Linked DNA regions of Rhodopseudomonas sp. BAL398. The protein of the gene in region 2 interacts with the protein of the main gene of each other region in a pairwise test. Links are inferred from orthologs where the notes say so. Each region holds a gene or a part of one and is shown on either strand. Other genes may lie near its edges. The genes, in order: tpiA and pepT.

What was found.
Region 1: the proteins of pepT (region 2) and tpiA interact in binary tests that used the Escherichia coli proteins (3 or more experiments, as listed by UniProt). The link is inferred for Rhodopseudomonas sp. BAL398 from one-to-one orthologs.

Annotation. Positions count from the first base shown.
Region 1 is NZ_CP133111.1:1,303,269-1,313,409, forward strand. Bases 1-2,803 are described here. They hold tpiA (triose-phosphate isomerase), read right to left. Parts: upstream 1,886-2,803; coding sequence 1,115-1,885; downstream 1-1,114. Other genes in these bases: RBJ75_RS06200 (CTP synthase), read right to left, coding at 1-372; secG (preprotein translocase subunit SecG), read right to left, coding at 538-933; RBJ75_RS06215 (hypothetical protein), read right to left, coding at 1,984-2,526; RBJ75_RS06220 (SurA N-terminal domain-containing protein), read left to right, coding at 2,800-2,803. In the rest of the region: more of RBJ75_RS06220, read left to right, coding at 2,804-4,704; trpD (anthranilate phosphoribosyltransferase), read left to right, coding at 4,745-5,764; indole-3-glycerol phosphate synthase TrpC, read left to right, coding at 5,775-6,593; cyclic pyranopterin monophosphate synthase MoaC, read left to right, coding at 6,601-7,134; lpxD (UDP-3-O-(3-hydroxymyristoyl)glucosamine N-acyltransferase), read left to right, coding at 7,149-8,243; RBJ75_RS06245 (hypothetical protein), read right to left, coding at 8,325-8,822; RBJ75_RS06250 (Hsp20/alpha crystallin family protein), read left to right, coding at 9,036-9,539; RBJ75_RS06255 (flagellar motor protein MotB), read right to left, coding at 9,635-10,141. UniProt on the Escherichia coli protein: Involved in the gluconeogenesis. Catalyzes stereospecifically the conversion of dihydroxyacetone phosphate (DHAP) to D-glyceraldehyde-3-phosphate (G3P).
Region 2 is NZ_CP133111.1:1,124,298-1,134,506, forward strand. Bases 3,282-6,152 are described here. They hold pepT (peptidase T), read right to left. Parts: upstream 5,409-6,152; coding sequence 4,155-5,408; downstream 3,282-4,154. Other genes in these bases: lon (endopeptidase La), read left to right, coding at 3,282-3,493; RBJ75_RS05270 (GFA family protein), read left to right, coding at 3,570-3,989; RBJ75_RS05285 (HU family DNA-binding protein), read right to left, coding at 5,555-5,881. Also shown: ATP-dependent Clp protease ATP-binding subunit ClpX, read left to right, coding at 1-770; more of lon, read left to right, coding at 1,067-3,281; RBJ75_RS05295 (hypothetical protein), read right to left, coding at 6,534-6,728; RBJ75_RS05300 (NADH-quinone oxidoreductase subunit A), read left to right, coding at 7,033-7,398; RBJ75_RS05305 (NuoB/complex I 20 kDa subunit family protein), read left to right, coding at 7,389-8,012; RBJ75_RS05310 (NADH-quinone oxidoreductase subunit C), read left to right, coding at 8,023-8,637; RBJ75_RS05315 (NADH-quinone oxidoreductase subunit D), read left to right, coding at 8,696-9,886; RBJ75_RS05320 (FkbM family methyltransferase), read left to right, coding at 9,883-10,209. UniProt on the Escherichia coli protein: Cleaves the N-terminal amino acid of tripeptides.

The DNA.
Region 1 (10,141 bases), 180 kb from region 2 along the record:
TTCCTTGATCGCATTGGTGACGTGTGGGATCACCTGGATGGTGGCGCCGAGATAATCGCCGCGGCGCTCCTTGGTCAGGATGTCCTGATAGATCCGGCCGGTGGTGATGTTGTCGGCCTTGGTCGCCGGGCGCCCGGTGAAGCGCTCGTAATGGCCGAGGTCGAGGTCGGTCTCGGCGCCGTCATCGGTGACGAACACTTCGCCATGCTGATAGGGCGACATCGTTCCGGGGTCGAGATTGAGATAGGGATCGAGCTTGCGCAGCCGGACCTTATAGCCGCGCGCCTGCAGCAGCGCGCCGAGTGCCGCCGATGCCAAACCCTTGCCAAGCGAGGAGACCACGCCGCCGGTGATGAAGATATACCGCGCCATGGGACTTAACCTTTAAGGCCCCCGGCACCGATTCGCAAAACGAATCGGTGCGGACGGCCGGATGAAGAGATGTCTATGGGTGACTTTGAAACGATATCAGTTTCAAACGGTTGCAAACGAAACCTGATGTAACCCATCAGGTTTCGCAATGCATAGCCGCAAAGTTTATTGCGAACGTGGCGCCTGCGGGACCGCCGGGGCCTGCTGATTCTGTTGCTGATCGGCCTTCTTCAGCGAGTCGAGCAAGCCGCCGCCTTCGGACAGCGGCGGCGCCGGCGTGGCGGGCTGCGATTGCGTCGTCGGGCTCGAGGTGGGGAGAATTGACGTGGGCTTGCGGTCGTAGCTCGCCAGCCATGACAGCAACAGGCTGGTGATGAAAAAGCCGACCGCCAGAACCGCGGTGGTGCGGGTGAGCAGGTTCGCCGTGCCTCGGCTCGACATGAAGCCGCCACCGCCGCCGCCGCCGACGCCCAGGCCGCCGCCTTCGGATTTTTGCACCAGCACCGCGCCGATCAACGTCGCGACGAACATCAGGTGGATCACGGTAATGACAGTCTGCATTGTACCCTTCCGTCGCAAACCCAAGGCCACCAAGGTCCACGCCGGCGGGTGGCTGCTCGACAGGCTTGCGGGATGTTGAAGTCGCGCGGTGTCTACACGATCCAACGGGGGATTGTCACCCCCGCAGGTTCGGCACCGGCTGCCTGTTGTGGTTAATCGCCTCGATACCGAAGGCCAACAGTTAAGGGCACCCGGTGGCGATCGCAAGGAAGTCGACCGCTTTCAGGCTGGCGCCGCCGACCAGCGCGCCGTTGACATGCGGCACCGCCATCAATTCCTTGGCATTGGAGGGCTTGACCGAGCCGCCATACAGGATGCGGATCGCAGTGCCCGCGGCGCCAAACCGCTGTTCCAGACCCGCGCGGATAAAGCCATGGACTTCGGCGACGTCAGCCGTCGTGGGCGTTCGGCCGGTGCCGATCGCCCAAACCGGCTCATAGGCCACCACGACATTGCTGGCAGTGGCGCTATCCGGCAACGATCCGGCAAGCTGGCCCGCGACGACGTCCAGCGTGTGGCCGGCGTCGCGCTCGCCCTGGGTCTCGCCGACGCAGACGATCGCCACCAGGCCGGCCCGCCACGCCGCCTGCGCCTTCAGCCTGACGATGGCGTCGGTCTCGTTATGGTCGGCGCGGCGTTCGGAATGTCCGACGATAATGGTGCTGGCACCGGCATCCGCCAGCATTTCGGCGGAAATATCGCCGGTATGCGCGCCGGAGGCATCGGCATGACAATCTTGCGCGCCGATCGAAAACGGTACCGCACGGGGTTGCGCCAGGCTCGCCAGCTTCTGGGCGAAGCTGGTGACCAGGGTCGCCGGCGGGCAAACCAGCAGTTCGACCGTGTCGGGCAACAGCTTGGCCCCGGTCATCATCGCGTCGAATTCCGACAGCGAGGCGCGCAGGCCATTCATCTTCCAGTTTCCGGCAATCAGCGGACGAATGGCGGGCATGGGATCAACTCTCACTGGGAATGGAACTGCTGCGCTAGCAGAGCCGCTGACGATGCTCAAGGGCGCGGCGCGCGGATATCCCCTTCCCCCAGGCCGAATCAGCGCAGACTTGGTTCGCGCTCTTTCCGGGCTTGGGACGAATCGGGGGTCGCGGGCGCGTCACCATCCCTGCCCTTCGATTTCTCGGCAGCCGGATCAAGCACCGCTTCATAGCGGCGCCTGTCCGACCTTTCCACGCGGACGCTGACCAGGCTACCGCCGCGGCGAATGCTCTTGGCGCAGATTTCAGCCTGATTGGTCGCGATTCCAGCCTCGGCGACGATCCCGATCAAGCCGCCCGCGACACCAACAACCAATGCCCCCGTCGCAGCGGCGGCAAACCAGCCCGCCTCAACCACAGCCTCGAAGCCCGGCACCAGCAGCATCCCCAACCCGGCAAGCATTCCGCCGAACCCGCCGAAAGCGGCTCCCACCGCCGCACCCTTGCCGGCCGCCGAGCCATAATCCGGCGCGAAATATTTCTCGGAATTGTTGGCGACCAGACTAATGTCGGCCTCATCGACACCGGCCTGCTCCAGCCGAAAAATTGCGTGCTGTGCGTCGACGACATTGTCGAACAGGCGCGAAATAGTCACCTTCATCGTCAAATCCTGGGTCTTACCTGATGGCGCGGAAGAAGATTGTGGCGAACCAAGGTTCGCGCGGCAACCAAGGTGGGCGCTGCGAGACAAGGGTCAAGCCACGGAAATAGTTCCGCGATTCGTGCGACGCATTGGCAACTGAACCCATCGGCGGTCGCCGCGCAGGTTGCGACCTGACGGTTGCCACTTTATGATGGTTCCTCAAGCCGGCGACGCCAACTTGCACACTCCGCTTTGGGCGCGGCCGGTTCCCTCCTGCAAAAAAGTGACTCCATGCTTCGAGGAATCCGCAAAGCCTCATCCAATTGGGTTGGCAAGATCATAATGGGCACCGTGATGGGGGTGTTGATCCTCAGCTTCGCGGTGTGGGGAATCGCGGATATTTTCCGCGGCTTCGGGCAGTCGACGCTGGCCAAAGTCGGCGATACGGAGATTTCGACCGAGCAGTTCCGTCAGATCTACACCGATCGGCTGCAGCAGATCGGCCGCCAGTTCGGTCGCCCCCTGACCCAGGATCAGGCGCGCGCCTTCGGTCTGGACCGTCAGGTCCTGCAGCAGGTGATCGCCGAGGCGGCGTTGGACGAGAACGCCCGCAGGCTGGGATTAGGCCAATCCGACGCCGACACCATGCGGACGATTCTGAGCGACCCGAATTTCAAGGGCACCAACGGGGCCTTCGATCCGGCGCGGTTCCAGCAGGCGATTCGGCAATTCGGCTATTCCGAGCAGCGCTATCTCGCCGAGCAGCACAAGGTGGCGCTGCGGCGGCAAATCGCCGGCACCATTCTGGACGGGCTGGAGCCGAGCAAGACCCAGCTTGAAGCGATGAGCCGGTACCAGGACGAACAGCGCAGCATCGCCTATCTGAAGCTTGGCGCCGCCCAGGTCGGTACCATCGAGCCACCGTCGTCAGAGGCGCTGGCCGGCTATTACGACGAGCACAAGGCTCAGTTCCGGGCGCCCGAATACCGCAAGGTGTCCTTCGTCGCCGTGACACCGGAAGCCATCGCGACATGGAGCGACGTGTCCGACGCCGATGCCAAGAAAGTATTTGAGGAGCGTCGCGAGCAGCTGGCAACCCCCGAGAAGCGCGAGATTTCGCAGATCGTGTTTCCGAATGGCGAAGAGGCGCAGGCGGCCCGCACCCGGCTTGATGGCGGCCTGTCATTCGCCGATCTGGCGAAAGAGCGCGGCCTGAAGCCGTCCGACGTCGACCTCGGATTGATCAGCAAGTCCGAAATGCTCGATCCGGCGGTTGCCAATGCGGCCTTCGCGCTTCCCGCCGACGGCATCAGCCAGCCGATCAAGGGTCGCTTCGGCACCGTCCTGGTGAAGATCGGCAAGATCGAGCCGGGCATCCAGCCGAGCTATGAGAGCGTGGCGCAGAAGATCAAGCGCGAGATCGCGATCGATCGGGCGCGCGCCAAAGTCCAGGATCTCCACAACAAGATGGAAGACGCCCGCGGCGGCGGCGCCAGCGTGATCGAAGCCGCAAAGCAATTGGGCCTGACGCCGGTCACCATCGATGCCATCGACCGTTCCGGTCGCGGCCCCGACGGCCAGCCGGTTGCCGCCATTCCGAAGGGGCTTGACCTCGCCACCGCGGCGTTCGCCAGCGATGTCGGCGTCGACAACGAAACGCTGGCGCTGAACGGCGGCTATGTCTGGTTCGACGTGCTCGGCGTGACGCCGTCCCGCGAGCGGCCCCTTGACGAGGTCAAGGACCAGGTCGAGGCGCGCTGGCGCGAAGCCCAGGTGACCAGCCGGCTGCGTACCAAGGCCGCCGAGATCGTGCAAAAGCTCGGCCCGAACGGCAAGCTCGCCGACGCGGCGACCGCCGCCGGCGTCAAGCTCGAGACCGCCACCGGCCTGAAGCGCGAAACCACCGCACCTGGAGTCCCCGCCAGCGTCATCGCGGCCGCATTCCGTACCGCCAAGGACGGCATCAGCCAGACCCAGGGCGATGGTGGCGAGGAGTGGTTCGTATTCCAGGTGACCGACATCGTCGTGCCGCAGGTCGACATGGCCTCCGAAGAGGTGAAGAAGTTGAAAGAGACGTTGATCCGCCGGATGGGCGATGAACAGGTCGGTCAGTATATTGCCCGACTGGAAAACCAGATCGGCACGACGATCAACGAGACCGCGGTGGCACAGGTGACGGGGGCGGCGACCAATTGACGACGGATTGGGTCGTCGTTCCGGTTGCCGAAAGTGGGACATGAAAGACTTCAAAGCGATTATCGGAAAAGTCGCCACCGGGGCGACGCTGTCGCGCGACGAGGCGGCGGGCGCCTTCGACGCGATGATGTCGGGTGAAGCCACCCCATCGCAGATGGGCGCGCTGCTGATGGGGCTGCGGGTGCGCGGCGAGACCGTCGACGAGATCACCGGGGCGGTGTCGGCGATGCGCGCCAAGATGCTGACCGTGGACGCGCCACCCGATGCGGTGGATGTGGTCGGCACCGGCGGCGACGGCTCCGGCTCGGTCAATGTCTCGACCTGCGCCGCCTTCATCCTCGCAGGCTGCGGCGTGACGGTCGCCAAGCACGGCAACCGTGCGCTGTCATCGAAATCCGGCGCCGCGGACGTGCTGAACGCGCTCGGCGTCAAGATCGACATTAACCCGGACCAGGTCGGGCGCTGCGTCGCCGAAGCCGGGATCGGCTTCATGTTCGCACCGACCCATCATCCGGCGATGAAGAATGTCGGCCCGACAAGAGTCGAACTCGCCACCCGCACGATCTTCAATCTGCTCGGTCCGCTGTCCAATCCGGCCGGCGTCAGGCACCAGATGGTCGGGGTGTTTTCGCGCCAATGGGTGCAGCCGCTGGCGCAGGTGCTGAAAAATCTCGGTTCCGAGGCCGCCTGGGTGGTTCACGGCTCCGACGGGCTCGACGAAATCACCCTCTCCGGCCCGACCTTCGTGGCGGCACTTGAGAACGGCAATATCCGCACCTTCGAGGTGACGCCGGAAGACGCCGGGCTGCCGCGCGCCGGCGCCGACGCGCTCAAGGGCGGCGATGCCGAAGCCAATGCGGCGGCATTGCGCGGCGTGCTCGAGGGCAAGCCCAGCGCCTATCGGGACGTCGCGCTATTGAATGCCGCGGCGGCGCTGATCGTGGCCGGACGGGCCAGCGATCTCAAGCAAGGCGTGGCGCTCGGCACCGCGGCGCTCGATGGTGGTGCGGCGGCGGCGCGGCTGCAGCAATTGATCGCGGTCTCCAACGCGCCGGCCTGAGGAGATTGCCTTGTCTGACATCCTGACCCGGATCGAAGCCTATAAGCGCGAGGAAATCGCCGCCGCCAAACGCGCGCGCCCGCTCGCCGAACTCGAGGCCGCGGCAAAGACCGCGTCGCCGCCGCGCGGTTTTGTCAGCGCGATCCGGCAAAAGCTCGCCGCCGGCGACAGCGCTTTGATCGCCGAGATCAAGAAGGCGTCGCCGTCGAAGGGATTGATCCGGGCCGATTTCGATCCGCCGACATTGGCGCGCGCTTACGAGCAAGGCGGCGCAGCCTGCCTGTCGGTGCTGACCGACACGCCGTCGTTTCAGGGCCATCTCGACTTCATGGTGGCGGCGCGCGCGGCCGTCTCGCTGCCGGTGCTGCGCAAGGATTTCATCTACGACACCTACCAGGTGGTCGAAGCCCGCGCCCATGGCGCCGACTGCATCCTGATCATCATGGCGGCACTCGATGATGCCGCCGCGCGCGACATCGAGGATACGGCGATCGCGCTCGGCATGGATGTGCTGCTCGAGATCCATGACCGCGACGAGTTGCAGCGGGCGCTGCAACTTCGCTCGCCGATGATCGGCGTCAACAACCGCAATCTGCGCAGCTTCGAGGTGACGCTCGCCACCAGCGAGGCGCTGGCGCCGTTGATCCCCAAGGATCGGCTGATGGTCGGCGAGAGCGGCGTGTTCACGCCCGACGATCTGGCGCGGCTCGGCCGCGTCGGAATCAACACCTTTCTGGTCGGCGAAAGCCTGATGCGCCAGCAAGACGTCGCGGCGGCGACCCGGGCGCTGCTGGCGCGCCGCGACGGCGTCCGCGCAACCGGAACCTGATAGGCCCATGAGCAAGAAATCCAAGACGACATCCTCGAAAAAATCCTCGAAGACACCCACGCCCGCCCTCACCCATATCGCCAATTCGGGCGAAGCCTGGATGGTCGACGTGTCGGAGAAAGCCGCGACCGAACGGATCGCGGTGGCCGAAGGCCGCGTGGTGATGAGCAAGGCGACGCTGGCCTTGATCGTCAAGGGCAACGCCAAGAAGGGCGACGTGCTGGGAACGGCGCGGATCGCCGGCATCATGGCGTCGAAACGCACCGCCGACCTGATTCCGCTGTGCCATCCGCTGGCGCTGTCGAAGGTCACCGTCGACATTACCACCGACGCCAAGCTGCCGGGCTGCATCGTCCGCGCCACCGCCAAGCTCTCCGGCCAGACCGGCGTGGAAATGGAAGCCCTGACCGCGGTGTCGGTGGCGTGCCTGACGATCTACGACATGATCAAGGCGGTCGAGCGCGGCGTGCGGATCGAAGGCATTCATCTGGTCGAGAAGAAGGGCGGCAAGTCCGGCCACTACATCGCCGACTTGGCCTAGCCGGAGGACATGACGTGAAGGGAACCGGGTTTTTCGCCGACGCGACGCCGTTGAGCGTCGCAGACATCATTGCCATCACCGGCGCGGAAGCGCTGGGCGACGCCGACCTCGGCCGGGTTTTCACCGACGTCGCCCCGGTCGATCTGGCCGGGCCCGACGACCTCACCTTCATCGCGGATTCCAAATTCGCCACTCAACTGCCGGCGAGCAAGGCCGGCGCGGTGCTGACCACGCAACGCTTCGCCGGTCAGGCACCCGCCGGCGCCGTGGTGCTGCAGGTCCGCAAGCCCTATGAGGCCTTCGTCGCGGTGGCGCGCAAACTCTATCCGTCGTCGCTGCGTCCGACCTCGGTGTTCGGCACCGTCGGCATCGCGCCCGGCGCCCATGTGCATCCGTCCGCCAAGCTCGGCGCCGGCGTCACCGTCGACCCCGGTGCGGTGATCGGCCCGCGCGCCGAGATCGGCGCCGGCACGCTGATCGGCGCCAATGCGGTGATCGGGCCGCATGTCCGGATCGGCGTCGACTGCGCCATCGGCCCCTGCTCCACCGTGATCCATTCCGAAATCGGCGATCGCGTCATCCTGCATCCCGGCACCCAGATCGGCCAGGACGGTTTCGGCTACGTCTCCGGCGCCAGCGGCCACGTCAAGGTGCCGCAGGTCGGCATGGTGGTGATCCACAACGACGTCGAAATCGGCTCGGGCACAAGAGTCGATCGCGGCGGCATTCGCGACACCGTGATCGGCGAAGGCACCAAGATCGATAATCTTTGCCAGATCGGCCACAATTGCGTGATCGGCCGCTACTGCATCATCGTTTCGCAGACGGGTCTCAGCGGCAGTGTCACGCTGGAGGATTTCGTCGTGCTCGGCGGCCGCGTCGCGGCGATTCCCCACGTCACCATCGGCAAGGGCGCCAAGCTTGCGGCGCGTGCGTCGGTGATGAACGACGTTCCGCCCGGTTCGGTCTGGGGCGGCTTTCCGGCCCATTCCAAGCGGCAATGGATCAAGGAGATCATCGCGGTGCAGCGACTGGCTCTGGACATGCCGGCACGCGCCGCAGCCGGCGAGTCGACCGAAGCCCCCTCGCCGGCCACGCCGGAGGTCTGATATCCGGGCGGCCGGCGCTACGCCGAGCGCCGTTCCGCCCAGCTCTGCTTGTCGATTACGAAGCGGCTGATATTGGCGCAATCATCGCAACGATAGATGTGGCGTTCGAACTCCTCGAAGCGCCGCACCGGCCGCGCATCTATCCGCGCGAGCCGCATCCGCGCGCCGCAATTCGGGCAGCACAATGGATCGAACGGGATGTCGACGTTTCGCCAGACCATGGCCTCTCCTCGGATACTGATGGATCATCGTCGGCGCGGTGAACTCCTCCGCGCCGGGGTTCGCGCTGCGCAGCCGGATCGCGGCGCCGCCGCGGGGCGGCGGATCGCGCTCGTCGAGGCGCCGCAATGCGTCGAGGATCGCACTCAGCGGCACCGCCTTGCCGGCCCCCGGTATCAACCGCAGCCAGGGCTGCGACTCCACCGCGTTGGCATCACAGGCCCATGAGGCGAGGATGCCGCGCTTCTGCGTAATGGTCAACGCGTCGTCGCGTAGTACCTGATCCGGATGGTCATAAGCCGACACGGCTGGGTCAAGCACGGCATGATCAATCGGTCGTTGCGTCGTCATGATATCCATAGCGGCCTCCCGAACTACTCCTTTCCAAGGGGACGGCGGCAAATTAGGAAGCCGGTTTTTGCGTTTCAAGAGTCGCCGTGAAAATTTTTCACCGCCACGGCTGATCCCGCCACAACGGATCTTGACGGCGCGCCGGTCGCTCCCAAATCAACGGGCGCGCCCGCATGGCGCGGGCCCGCTTTGCAATTTTAACGATTGGAGTTGGAGGCTTCCATGAACATGCGTGACATCATCCCCTGGAGCCGGAATACGCAACCGCTCGCCCGTTATGGCGAAAGCAGCGATCCGTTCCTGTCGCTACACCGCGAAATGAACCGTCTGTTCGACGACGTGTTTCGCGGCTTCGACGTGCCCACCCCGCTTACTCGGCTGGCGCCGCTCGGCACCGGCTGGCCGAAGCTGGAGATCACCGACAACGACAAGGAGCTGCAGGTCTCCGCCGAGGTCCCGGGCCTCGAGGACAAGGATATCGAGGTCCTGCTCGATGACGGATATCTGACGCTACGCGGCGAGAAGAGCTCCGAGACCAGCGACAAGGACCGGCAGTTCAGCGAACGGTTCTATGGCCGGTTCGAACGCCGGATTCCGCTGGACTACCAGGTCGCCGAGGACAAGGTCAGCGCGACCTTCAAGAACGGCGTGCTCACCGTAACCCTGCCCAAGGTCGAGCAGGCGGCCAGCAAGGCGAAGCGGATCGCGGTCGAGAGCAAAGCGTAATCGCGCGTTGACGTGACGTCGCTTCGGGCGTGGGCCGCCGGCCCGCGCCCGAATGCTGCCGGCCATGATATGAGCGCTTCGTATGACTGCTGGTATTACGGCTTCAGGTCGGGCGGCAGCGGCGGATTTTCCCGCATCAGACTGATCGTAACCCGGCGGTTCGCCGCCAGCATCGGCGCGTCGGGAAACAGCGGTTCGCCATCGGCCTTGCCGGCCACCGACAGAATATGACTGGCCGGCAACCCCTCGCGTTTCAAAATCTGGCGCACCGCATTGGCGCGGTTGGTCGATAGATCGAAGCCGTCGTAATCGCTATAGGCGGGCACCAGACCGGCCGCAGTATGCCCGGTGATCGATATCCGCAACGCCGTCGCCCGCAACGGCGCGGCCAGTTTCTGGATCAGCAACGTGGTGCGCGGATAGGGCACGAACGAGCCGTCCGGAAACATCGGACGCCCGTCCTGATCTGTGAGTTCCAGATTAAGCCCGAGCGGGGTTTCCTCGAACATGACGTTCTTGGAGATCTCCGCCAATTCAGGCAGGTCCTGCAAGGCCTGACGCAATGAGGCCGATGCCAGCGCGAATTCGCGGTCCGCTTTCAC
Region 2 (10,209 bases):
ACTACAATGTCGAGCGGGCGCAGCGCGGCATCGTCTATATCGACGAAATCGACAAGATCTCGCGCAAGTCGGACAATCCCTCGATCACCCGCGACGTGTCGGGCGAGGGTGTGCAGCAGGCGCTGTTGAAGATCATGGAAGGCACCGTGGCGTCGGTCCCGCCGCAGGGCGGCCGCAAGCATCCGCAGCAGGAATTCCTGCAGGTCGACACCACCAACATCCTGTTCATCTGCGGTGGCGCGTTCTCCGGCCTCGAGAAGATCATCTCCGCACGCGGTCGCTCGACCTCGATCGGCTTTGCGGCGCAGGTTCTGGCGCCGGAAGATCGCCGCACCGGCGAAATCTTCCGCCACGTCGAACCTGAAGATCTCTTGAAGTATGGGCTGATCCCGGAATTCGTCGGTCGTCTGCCGGTGGTGGCGACGCTCGAGGATCTGGACGAAGCCTCGCTGAAGAAGATCCTGACCGACCCGAAGAACGCGCTGGTCAAGCAGTATCAGCGGCTGTTCGAGATGGAAAACATCGAGCTGACCTTCGCCGACGAAGCGCTCGGCGCGGTGGCCCGCAAGGCGATCGAGCGCAAGACCGGCGCCCGCGGGTTGCGGTCGATCCTGGAGAGCATTCTGCTTGAGACCATGTTTGACCTTCCGGGCCTCGAAGGGGTCGAAGAAGTCGTGATCTCGCGCGAAGTGGTCGAGGGCACCGCCCGGCCGCTCTACATCTACGCCGACCGTACCGATCGCGCCGCGGAGAGCAGCGCCAGCGCCTGATCCGGCGCGTGACGGCGGTTCAAAACAGACTGTTGCCGACCGGTTCGGCAGCAGTCTGAACCTCGGTATCTCCCTAATCGACCATGCAGAACCGCGCGCTTCACCTGACTTGACACCCCCATGGTCGATAGCCACCTTATGCTTCGGCGATGACAATCGTTACCAGGATTCGCCGTCATCAATTCCGGACGAGTGGAGCCTGAGTCGGCCGAACGCGCCGGTAAACTTGGCACCTTGTGGCGGCGGCGCAAACGGGCGAGCCGCGTGCAAGGGGGCGCAACAATAAGGAATCGGCCATGACTGCCTCAAAACCCCGGCCATCAATCGTTCACGGCGAAAGCCACTCCTACCCGGTGCTGCCGCTTCGCGACATCGTCGTTTTCCCTCATATGATCGTGCCGCTGTTCGTCGGTCGGGAAAAGTCGATCCGAGCGCTTGAAGAGGTCATGAAGAACGACGCTCTGATCATGCTGGCGACGCAGAAAAATGCGTCTGACGATGATCCGACGCCGGACTCGATCTACGAAATCGGCACGCTCGCCAGCGTGCTGCAGCTGCTGAAATTGCCCGACGGCACCGTCAAGGTGCTGGTCGAAGGGCTCGATCGCGCCAAGGTGGAGAAATACACCGATCGCGCCGAGTATTACGAAGCCACGGCGGTCGCGCTGGCCGATACCGACGCCACCAGCGTCGAGGCCGAAGCGCTGGCGCGTTCGGTCGTCTCGGACTTCGAAAGCTACGTCAAGCTGAACAAGAAGATCTCTGCCGAAGTCGTTGGCGTTGTTCAGGCTATTACCGATTTCGCCAAGCTCGGCGACACCGTCGCGTCGCATCTGGCGGTCAAGATCGCCGATCGGCAGGGAATCCTGGAAACGCTGTCCGTGACCGCGCGCCTCGAGAAGGTGCTGGGGCTGATGGAGAGCGAGATCTCGGTGCTGCAGGTCGAGAAGCGGATCCGCAGCCGCGTCAAGCGGCAGATGGAGAAGACCCAGCGCGAGTACTATCTCAACGAGCAGATGAAGGCGATCCAGAAGGAACTCGGCGACGACGAAGGTCGCGACGAGTTGGCCGATCTGGAAGAGAAGATCGTCAAGACCAAGCTGTCCAAGGAAGCCCGCGAGAAGGCCCAGCACGAGCTGAAGAAGCTGCGGCAGATGTCGCCGATGTCGGCGGAAGCCACCGTGGTTCGCAACTATCTCGACTGGTTGCTGTCGATTCCATGGAACAAGAAGTCGAAGGTCAAGAAGGATCTGGCTGCCGCGCAGGCGGTGCTGGACAACGACCATTACGGGCTTGAGAAGGTCAAGGACCGCATCGTCGAGTATCTGGCGGTGCAGTCCCGCGCCAACAAGCTGACCGGCCCGATCCTGTGCCTGGTCGGCCCGCCCGGCGTCGGCAAGACCTCGCTCGGCAAGTCGATCGCCAAGGCGACGGGTCGCGAATTCGTTCGCGTCTCGCTCGGCGGCGTGCGCGACGAAGCCGAGATCCGCGGTCACCGCCGCACCTATATCGGCTCGATGCCCGGCAAGATCATCCAGTCGATGCGCAAGGCCAAGACCTCGAACCCGCTGTTCCTGCTCGACGAGATCGACAAGATGGGCGCCGATTTCCGCGGCGATCCGTCCTCGGCTCTGCTCGAGGTGCTGGACCCGGAGCAGAACGGCACCTTCGCCGATCACTATCTGGAGGTCGATTATGACCTCTCCAGCGTGATGTTCATCACCACGGCCAACACCCTGAATATTCCGGGGCCGCTGATGGACCGCATGGAGATCATCCGGATCGCCGGCTACACCGAGAACGAGAAGGTCGAGATCGCGCGCAAGCATCTGATCCCGAACGCACTGACCAAGCACGGCCTCAACGCCAAGGAATGGTCGATCGACGACGACGCCTTGATGCTGATGATCCGGCGCTACACCCGCGAGGCCGGTGTTCGTAACCTCGAGCGCGAGCTCTCCACGCTGGCCCGCAAGGCCGTCAAGGAGCTGATGCTCTCGAAGAAGAAGAGCGTGAAGGTCACCGAGAAGTCGCTCGAGGAATTCCTCGGCGTGCCGAAGTACCGCTATGGCGAGATCGAACTGGACGACCAGGTCGGTGTCGTCACTGGACTGGCGTGGACCGACGTCGGCGGCGAGCTGCTGACGATCGAAAGCGTGATGATGCCCGGCAAGGGCCGCATGACGGTCACCGGCAATCTGCGCGACGTGATGAAGGAATCGATCTCGGCGGCGGCGTCCTACGTCCGCTCCCGCGCGATCACCTTCGGTGTCGAACCGCCGACTTTCGAGCGGCGCGACATCCACGTCCACGTCCCGGAGGGCGCGACGCCGAAGGACGGTCCGTCCGCCGGTGTGGCAATGGCGACCACGATCGTCTCGGTGCTGACCGGCATTCCGATCCGGCACGACATCGCGATGACCGGCGAAATCACGCTGCGCGGCAGGGTTCTGCCGATCGGCGGACTGAAGGAGAAGTTGTTGGCGGCAGCCCGCGGCGGCATCAAGACGGTGCTGATCCCCGAGGACAACGCCAAGGACCTCACCGAGATCTCCGATGCCATCAAGGGCGGGTTGAACATCATCCCGGTCGCCCGGATGGACGAGGTGATCGCCAACGCCCTGGTGCGGGCGCCGGTGCCGATCGTCTGGGAAGAGCCGAGCACGGTCCCGGTGAAGCCCGACGCCACCGACGAGGCCTCCGGCGGCCTGACCGCCCACTGAGGCGCCCGAGCCTCCTCAAGACATCAACGGCGTCCCACGGGGCGCCGTTTTTTTTGGAGATGGAACGGAGGATCGAATGGAAATTGACGGCCAATGTCATTGTGGGCGGATCAGCTTCGTCGCCACCATCGACCCGCAGCTTGTGTCGGTCTGCCATTGCACGGATTGTCAGACCTTCAGCAGCTCGGCGTTTCGCATCAGCGTGCGCACCAACCGCGCCAACGTTCGGATCACTGGGACACCCAAGGCTTACGCCAAGACTGCGGACAGCGGCGCGGTCCGGCTGCAGCATTTCTGTCCCGAATGCGGGACTCCGGTGTTCAACTCCGGCCCCGACCCGGAGGCCGGCGATTGGGTGATCCGCTGGGGCAGCATTCGGCAGCGTCGGCAATTATCGCCGACGCGGCAGATCTGGTGCCAGTCGGTGCTACCATGGCTCGGCGATTTCGACCATTTGCCGGGCAGCCCCACGGGCTGGGACCGAACCGCGCCGTGACGGCGGTGGGGCTGGGTCGCAGACGGCGTCTTGGTGAATGGCTTGCATCGCCGGTGCTGACGGAAGTAAACAGGCGGCGAGGGCGGCTAGCTCAGCTGGTTAGAGCATCTCGTTTACACCGAGAGGGTCGGCGGTTCGAATCCGTCGCCGCCTACCACCCGCCGCTCACGCCCGTTCTTCCCAGATCATCGCCAGATGCACGATGGTCTGCACCGCCTTTTCCATGTCCTGGCGGCTGACCCATTCGAGCCGGGAATGGAAGGCGTGTTCGCCGGCGAAGATGTTGGGGCAGGGCAGGCCCATGAAGGACAGCCGGGAGCCGTCGGTGCCGCCGCGGATGCTGGTGGTCACCGGGGTGAGGCCGGCGCGGCGGATCGCCTCGCTTGCATTGGCGACCAGCGCCGGGTGGCGATCGACCACCTCTTTCATGTTGCGGTATTGCGGCTTGATCTCGAGCCGCGCCGTGGAGCGCGGATAGGCCGTCATCACCTCATCGATGATTCGCCGCAGCAGCGCTTCCTTCTCCTGCAAACCGGCTTCGGTGAAATCGCGGACGATGAAGCTCAGCGTCGCCTGTTCCAGCGCGCCCGAAATGCCGATCGGATGCAAAAATCCCTCGCGGCCCTCGGTGGTTTCCGGCGAGCAGCCGGTCTTGGGCAGCCGTTCGACGATCGCGGCGGCGATCTTGATGGCGTGCTCGATCTTGCCCTTGGCAAAGCCCGGATGGGCGCTGACGCCTGCGATGGTGATCACCGCGCCATCGGCCGAGAACGTCTCGTCCTCGATGTTGCCGGCGGACTCCCCGTCGATCGTATAGGCGAAAACGGCGCCGAGCTTGGCGAGGTCGACCTTGTCGACGCCGCGGCCGATCTCCTCGTCCGGGGTGAACAGGATCTTGATGGTGCCGTGCTTTAGCTGCGGGTTGCTCAGCAGGAATTCGGCGGCGTCCATGATCTCGGCGATGCCGGCCTTGTTGTCGGCGCCGAGCAAAGTGGTGCCGTCGGTGGTGATGATGTCATGGCCGATCTGGTCGGCCAGCGCCGGATGCTCGGCGGCGCGAATGATCTGGGTCGGATCGGCCGGCAGCACGATATCGCCGCCGCGGTAATCCGTCACGATCTGCGGCTTGACGTTGGCGCCCGAGCAGTCGGGCGAGGTGTCCATATGCGAGCAGAAGCAGATCACCGGGACCTGCTTGTCGCTGTTGGCGGGAATCGTGGCGTAGACATAGCCGTATTCGTCGAGATGGGCGTCGGCGAGGCCGAGCGCGCGCAACTCCTCAGCCAGCAGGGCGCCGAGCTGTTTTTGTTTGTCTGTGGATGGGCAGGTCGGCGATTCCGGGTCCGACTGGGTGTCGATCGTCACATAGCGCAGGAATCGCGCGGTGACGCCGTGGGTGAAGCCGATCGGGGATGTCACAGGCTGAACCGCCGAATCTCTGTCCTGAGCGCAGGATCTGCGTCTCAGGATCATCACGTCGCAAAATTCACATCGCGAAATCCGTCATTCCGAAGCGGCCGCGGCGCGAGCGCCCGGAATGACGTCAATTCATCGAAAGCGGAAGCCTAGACGGCTTCCTTCAGTTCCTTGGCGGCGCGGAAGGCGACCTTCTTGCTGGCCTTGATCTGGATGGCTTCGCCGGTGGCAGGGTTGCGGCCCATCCGGGCGGCGCGCTTGCGGACCTGGAGGATGCCGAGGCCGACGATGCGGATCCGCTCGCCCTTCTTGAGGTGCTTGGTGATTCGGCCGACCATGTCGCCAAGAATGGCTTCGGTCTGCTTCTTGGACAGCTCGTGCTCTTCGGCAAGCGCCGCTGCGAGATGCTTCAGGGTCACCGTGGTCGGTGTTGCGGCTTTAGTCGTTGCGGTTTTCGCAACTGCTTTCTTCGCCATATTTGGCCCTCCGGGTTGTTGGTGGCTTAGGAACCTAAGACGTAGCAGGGCTTAATCGATTCGGGGAGGCGATGACCATGCTGTTTTCCCTATAAACAGCCTATTATTTACATTGCCCCCGCGAAAAGAGCTGGCACAAAGGGGTTTCCGCAACCGGCGTGACTTGGTCGTGCGGCTTGACTTGGTCGTGGCGCCCCTTTATGTCCACCCCACTGCGGGATCACACGATCCACGCGGGAGTAGCTCAGTTGGTTAGAGCGCTGCCCTGTCACGGCAGAGGTCGCGGGTTCGAGTCCCGTCTCTCGCGCCAGTTTTTATAACTGGTTCAAGCATTTACCCCCATTCATACCTGCCGCTACGCCCGCCGCATGATCACGCTTCGACGTGGACATGGTGGGCACGGGCGCGATTCGTGATGTATCCCCGGATATCGAAGCGCTTCGGAGAAGGGCGCGCGAGCAGGCCGCGCCGGCGTGGCGCCTCATCTCATGCTCATGGCCGATCTGCCGAAAATCCAGGCGCCGTGCAGCGACGGATCTTGATCGGCGGCGGCCTGGCGACCAGGCGCCCAGGGTAATGGCCCGCGCGTCAACAAAAAGCCGCCCGAAGGCGGCCGTCGCAAGTTGGGGAGATCCCCTTGGGGAGTTCTGACCTAGCGAATTACCGGGCTTTCCGCGCGGGTCACGGTCATCTGCTTTCCCGCCTTGATGACATGGGCGCTCTGGCTGAAGTCAGCACTGCTGCGTGCCGAAATGCCAAGCCCCGCCACCACGACCCCCGCGACCAGGGCCATCACCACGATTTTCAAATGCGTCGCACGATCCGCCGAGTGGATTGAGTGGTTCATCTGAGCCTCCAAGCGACTTTGCCGCCTTTGTTGGCGATGATGTCTACTCCGCTCGTGTTTCAGGATGGTTTCGTCAAACCAGCGAAATGGTTTCACCTGTGGCATCCGAACAACATTGCTTCGAACGCGCTCGTGGCGGCTGCCGGTTGGAGCCACCCGAAAGGCCAGATTGTCAGGTCTACCTGTCAATTATGGCGTCAATTTCGCTTGTCTTGCGCGGCCTGTTGCGCTGCGCTAAGCCTCGGAATAATTCCAATGTTCAACGAATCTGCGGCAGTGCACAAACGCAGGGTGGGGATCGGCGATGAGCGGTATTTTGCCGAATTATCTTCCAATTGTTGTCTTTATCGTCGTGGCCGCGGCGCTGAGCTTTGCCATGCTGGTGGCGCCGTTCGCCCTCGCATTTCAGCAGCCGGACCCCGAGAAGCTCTCGGCTTATGAATGCGGCTTCAGTGCTTTCAGCGATGCGCGCATGAAGTTCGACGTGCGGTTCTACCTTGTCGCCATATTGTTTATCATCTTCGATCTTGAGGTGGCGTTCCTGTTTCCCTGGGCGGTGGCGTTCGGGAAACTGGGGGTGGCCGGCTTCTGGTCGATGATGGTGTTTCTCGGCGTGCTGACGGTCGGCTTCGCCTATGAGTGGAAGAAGGGCGCCCTGGAATGGGATTGAGTCCAGTGTCGACACCCCTGCAACAAAAACCCTCGGTGACCCCGATTGGCGCGCAGCCATTGGTGTCGCGGCCGGCCAGCGGGATCATTGATCCCAGCACCGGAAGGCCCGTGGGGGCCAACGACCCTTATTTCCTCGAGGTGAACAACGAGCTGGCGGACAAGGGGTTTTTTGTCGCCGCGACCGACGACCTGATTACCTGGGCGCGCACCGGCTCGCTGATGTGGATGACCTTCGGGTTGGCCTGCTGCGCGGTCGAGATGATGCAGATGTCGATGCCGCGCTACGACGCCGAGCGATTCGGGTTTGCGCCGCGCGCCTCTCCCAGGCAGTCCGACGTGATGATCGTGGCCGGCACGCTGACCAACAAGATGGCGCCGGCGCTGCGCAAGGTCTACGATCAGATGCCGGAGCCGCGCTATGTGATCTCGATGGGATCCTGCGCCAATGGCGGCGGCTATTACCATTATTCCTACGCCGTGGTGCGCGGCTGCGATCGCATCGTTCCGATCGACATCTACGTGCCCGGTTGCCCGCCCACGGCGGAAGCGTTGCTCTACGGCGTGATGCTGCTGCAGAAGAAAATCCGGCGCACCGGAACCATCGAACGCTAAAGGCTGAACTATGGACGACGCTGGGCTCGATACCCTAGGTCAGACAATTGTTGGTGCTCTTCCGGGCGCCGCGGTTGGGCATTCGATTGATTTCGGTCAGCTCACGGTGACCATTGAGGCCGCCAAGGTGGTCGAGGTGGTGACGTTTCTGCGCGACGATCCGCGCTGCCGGTTCGTCAGCTTCATCGACGCCACCGCGGTCGACTATCCGGGCCGCGAGCAGCGCTTCGATCTGGTCTATCATTTCCTGTCGCCGACGCTGAACGCCCGGGTCCGGCTGCGCGCCGAGATCGGCGAGACGACCCAGGTGCCCTCGATCATCGAGGTGTTTCCCGGCGTCGACTGGTTCGAGCGCGAGGCCTACGACCTCTACGGCGTGATCTTCACCGGCCATCCCGACATGCGGCGGCTGCTGACGGATTATGGCTTTGATGGTCATCCGCTGCGCAAGGATTTCCCGCTGTCGGGCTTTGTCGAGGTCCGTTACGACGACGACGAAAAGCGCGTGGTCTACGAGCCGGTGCGGCTCAACCAGGAATTCCGCAAATTCGATTTCCTGTCGCCATGGGAGGGTGCCGACTATCCGATCCTTCCCGGCGACGAGAAGGCGGAGGTGAAGCCGTGACCATGTCCACCCCTCGCCATTTGCTATTCGCCCATCGCCCAGCAGCGGAAGCCGCGTCATGATCGAAACGCCGTTGCGCAACTTCACCATCAATTTCGGACCGCAGCATCCGGCGGCGCATGGCGTGCTGCGGCTGGTGCTGGAGCTCGACGGCGAAGTGGTCGAGCGGGTCGATCCGCATATCGGCCTGCTGCATCGCGGCACCGAAAAGCTGATCGAGCACAAGACCTATCTGCAGGCGATTCCCTATTTCGACCGGCTCGATTACGTCGCGCCGATGAATCAGGAGCACGCGTTCTGTTTGGCGGCGGAGAAGCTGCTCGACCTGCCGGTGCCACGTCGCGCCCAGCTGATCCGAGTGCTGTATTGCGAAATCGGCCGCATCCTGTCGCATCTGCTCAACGTCACCACCCAGGCGATGGACGTCGGCGCGTTGACCCCGCCGCTGTGGGGGTTCGAGGAACGCGAAAAGCTGATGGTGTTCTACGAGCGCGCTTCCGGCAGCCGGATGCACGCGGCCTATTTCCGCATTGGCGGGGTTCACCAGGATCTGCCGCCGCAGCTGATCAACGACATCGAAGCCTGGTGCGACCCATTCATCCAGGTCGTCGACGACCTCGAGACGCTGCTGACCAACAACCGGATCTTCAAGCAGCGCAATGTCGATATCGGCGTGGTGACGCTGGCGCAGGCCTGGGAATGGGGTTTCTCGGGCGTGATGGTGCGCGGCTCCGGTGCCGCCTGGGATCTGCGCAAGGCGCAGCCCTATGAATGCTACGCCGAGATGGATTTCGACGTTCCGATCGGCAAGAACGGTGACTGCTACGACCGCTACTGCCTGCGCGTCGAAGAGATGCGCCAGTCGGTGCGCATCATGAAGCAGTGCATCGCCAAGCTGCGTGCTCCGGACGGGCAGGGACCGGTCGCCACCGACGACAACAAGATCTTCCCGCCGCGCCGTGGCGAGATGAAGCGCTCGATGGAAGCGCTGATCCACCATTTCAAGCTCTATACCGAAGGCTTCAAGGTGCCGGCCGGCGATGTCTATGTCGCGGTCGAAGCGCCGAAGGGCGAGTTCGGCGTCTATCTGGTCTCGGACGGCACCAATAAGCCCTACAAATGCAAGATTCGCGCGCCCGGCTTTGCGCATCTGCAGGCGATGGACTTCATCTGCCGCGGACATCTGCTGGCCGACGTCTCGGCGATTCTCGGCTCTCTGGACATCGTGTTTGGAGAGGTCGATCGTTGATCGCGCAGCCGCCCATCGCGTTTGACCGCAGCACCGGCATTCTTGAAGGCGCCAATGCCTTGGAGCGCCTGGCTGCCTGCGCGCTGGTGACCGGCGCCAGGATTTCATCGACGTTCTCCTATCGCGGCTACAACCGCTGCGCCAATCTGCTGCGCAAGGCGTTGCCGGAACGCGATATCGCCATCAAGCTCAGCCCGGATGCGGTGTTCGTGTTTCCCTTTGGCGATGGCTACTGGAGCAAGCTGCTGCAGCCGTCCTTTCGCTACGAGATCGATATCGAGGTGCTGTTCGAGGGCGCCTCCGACATCGATTACACGCTGATC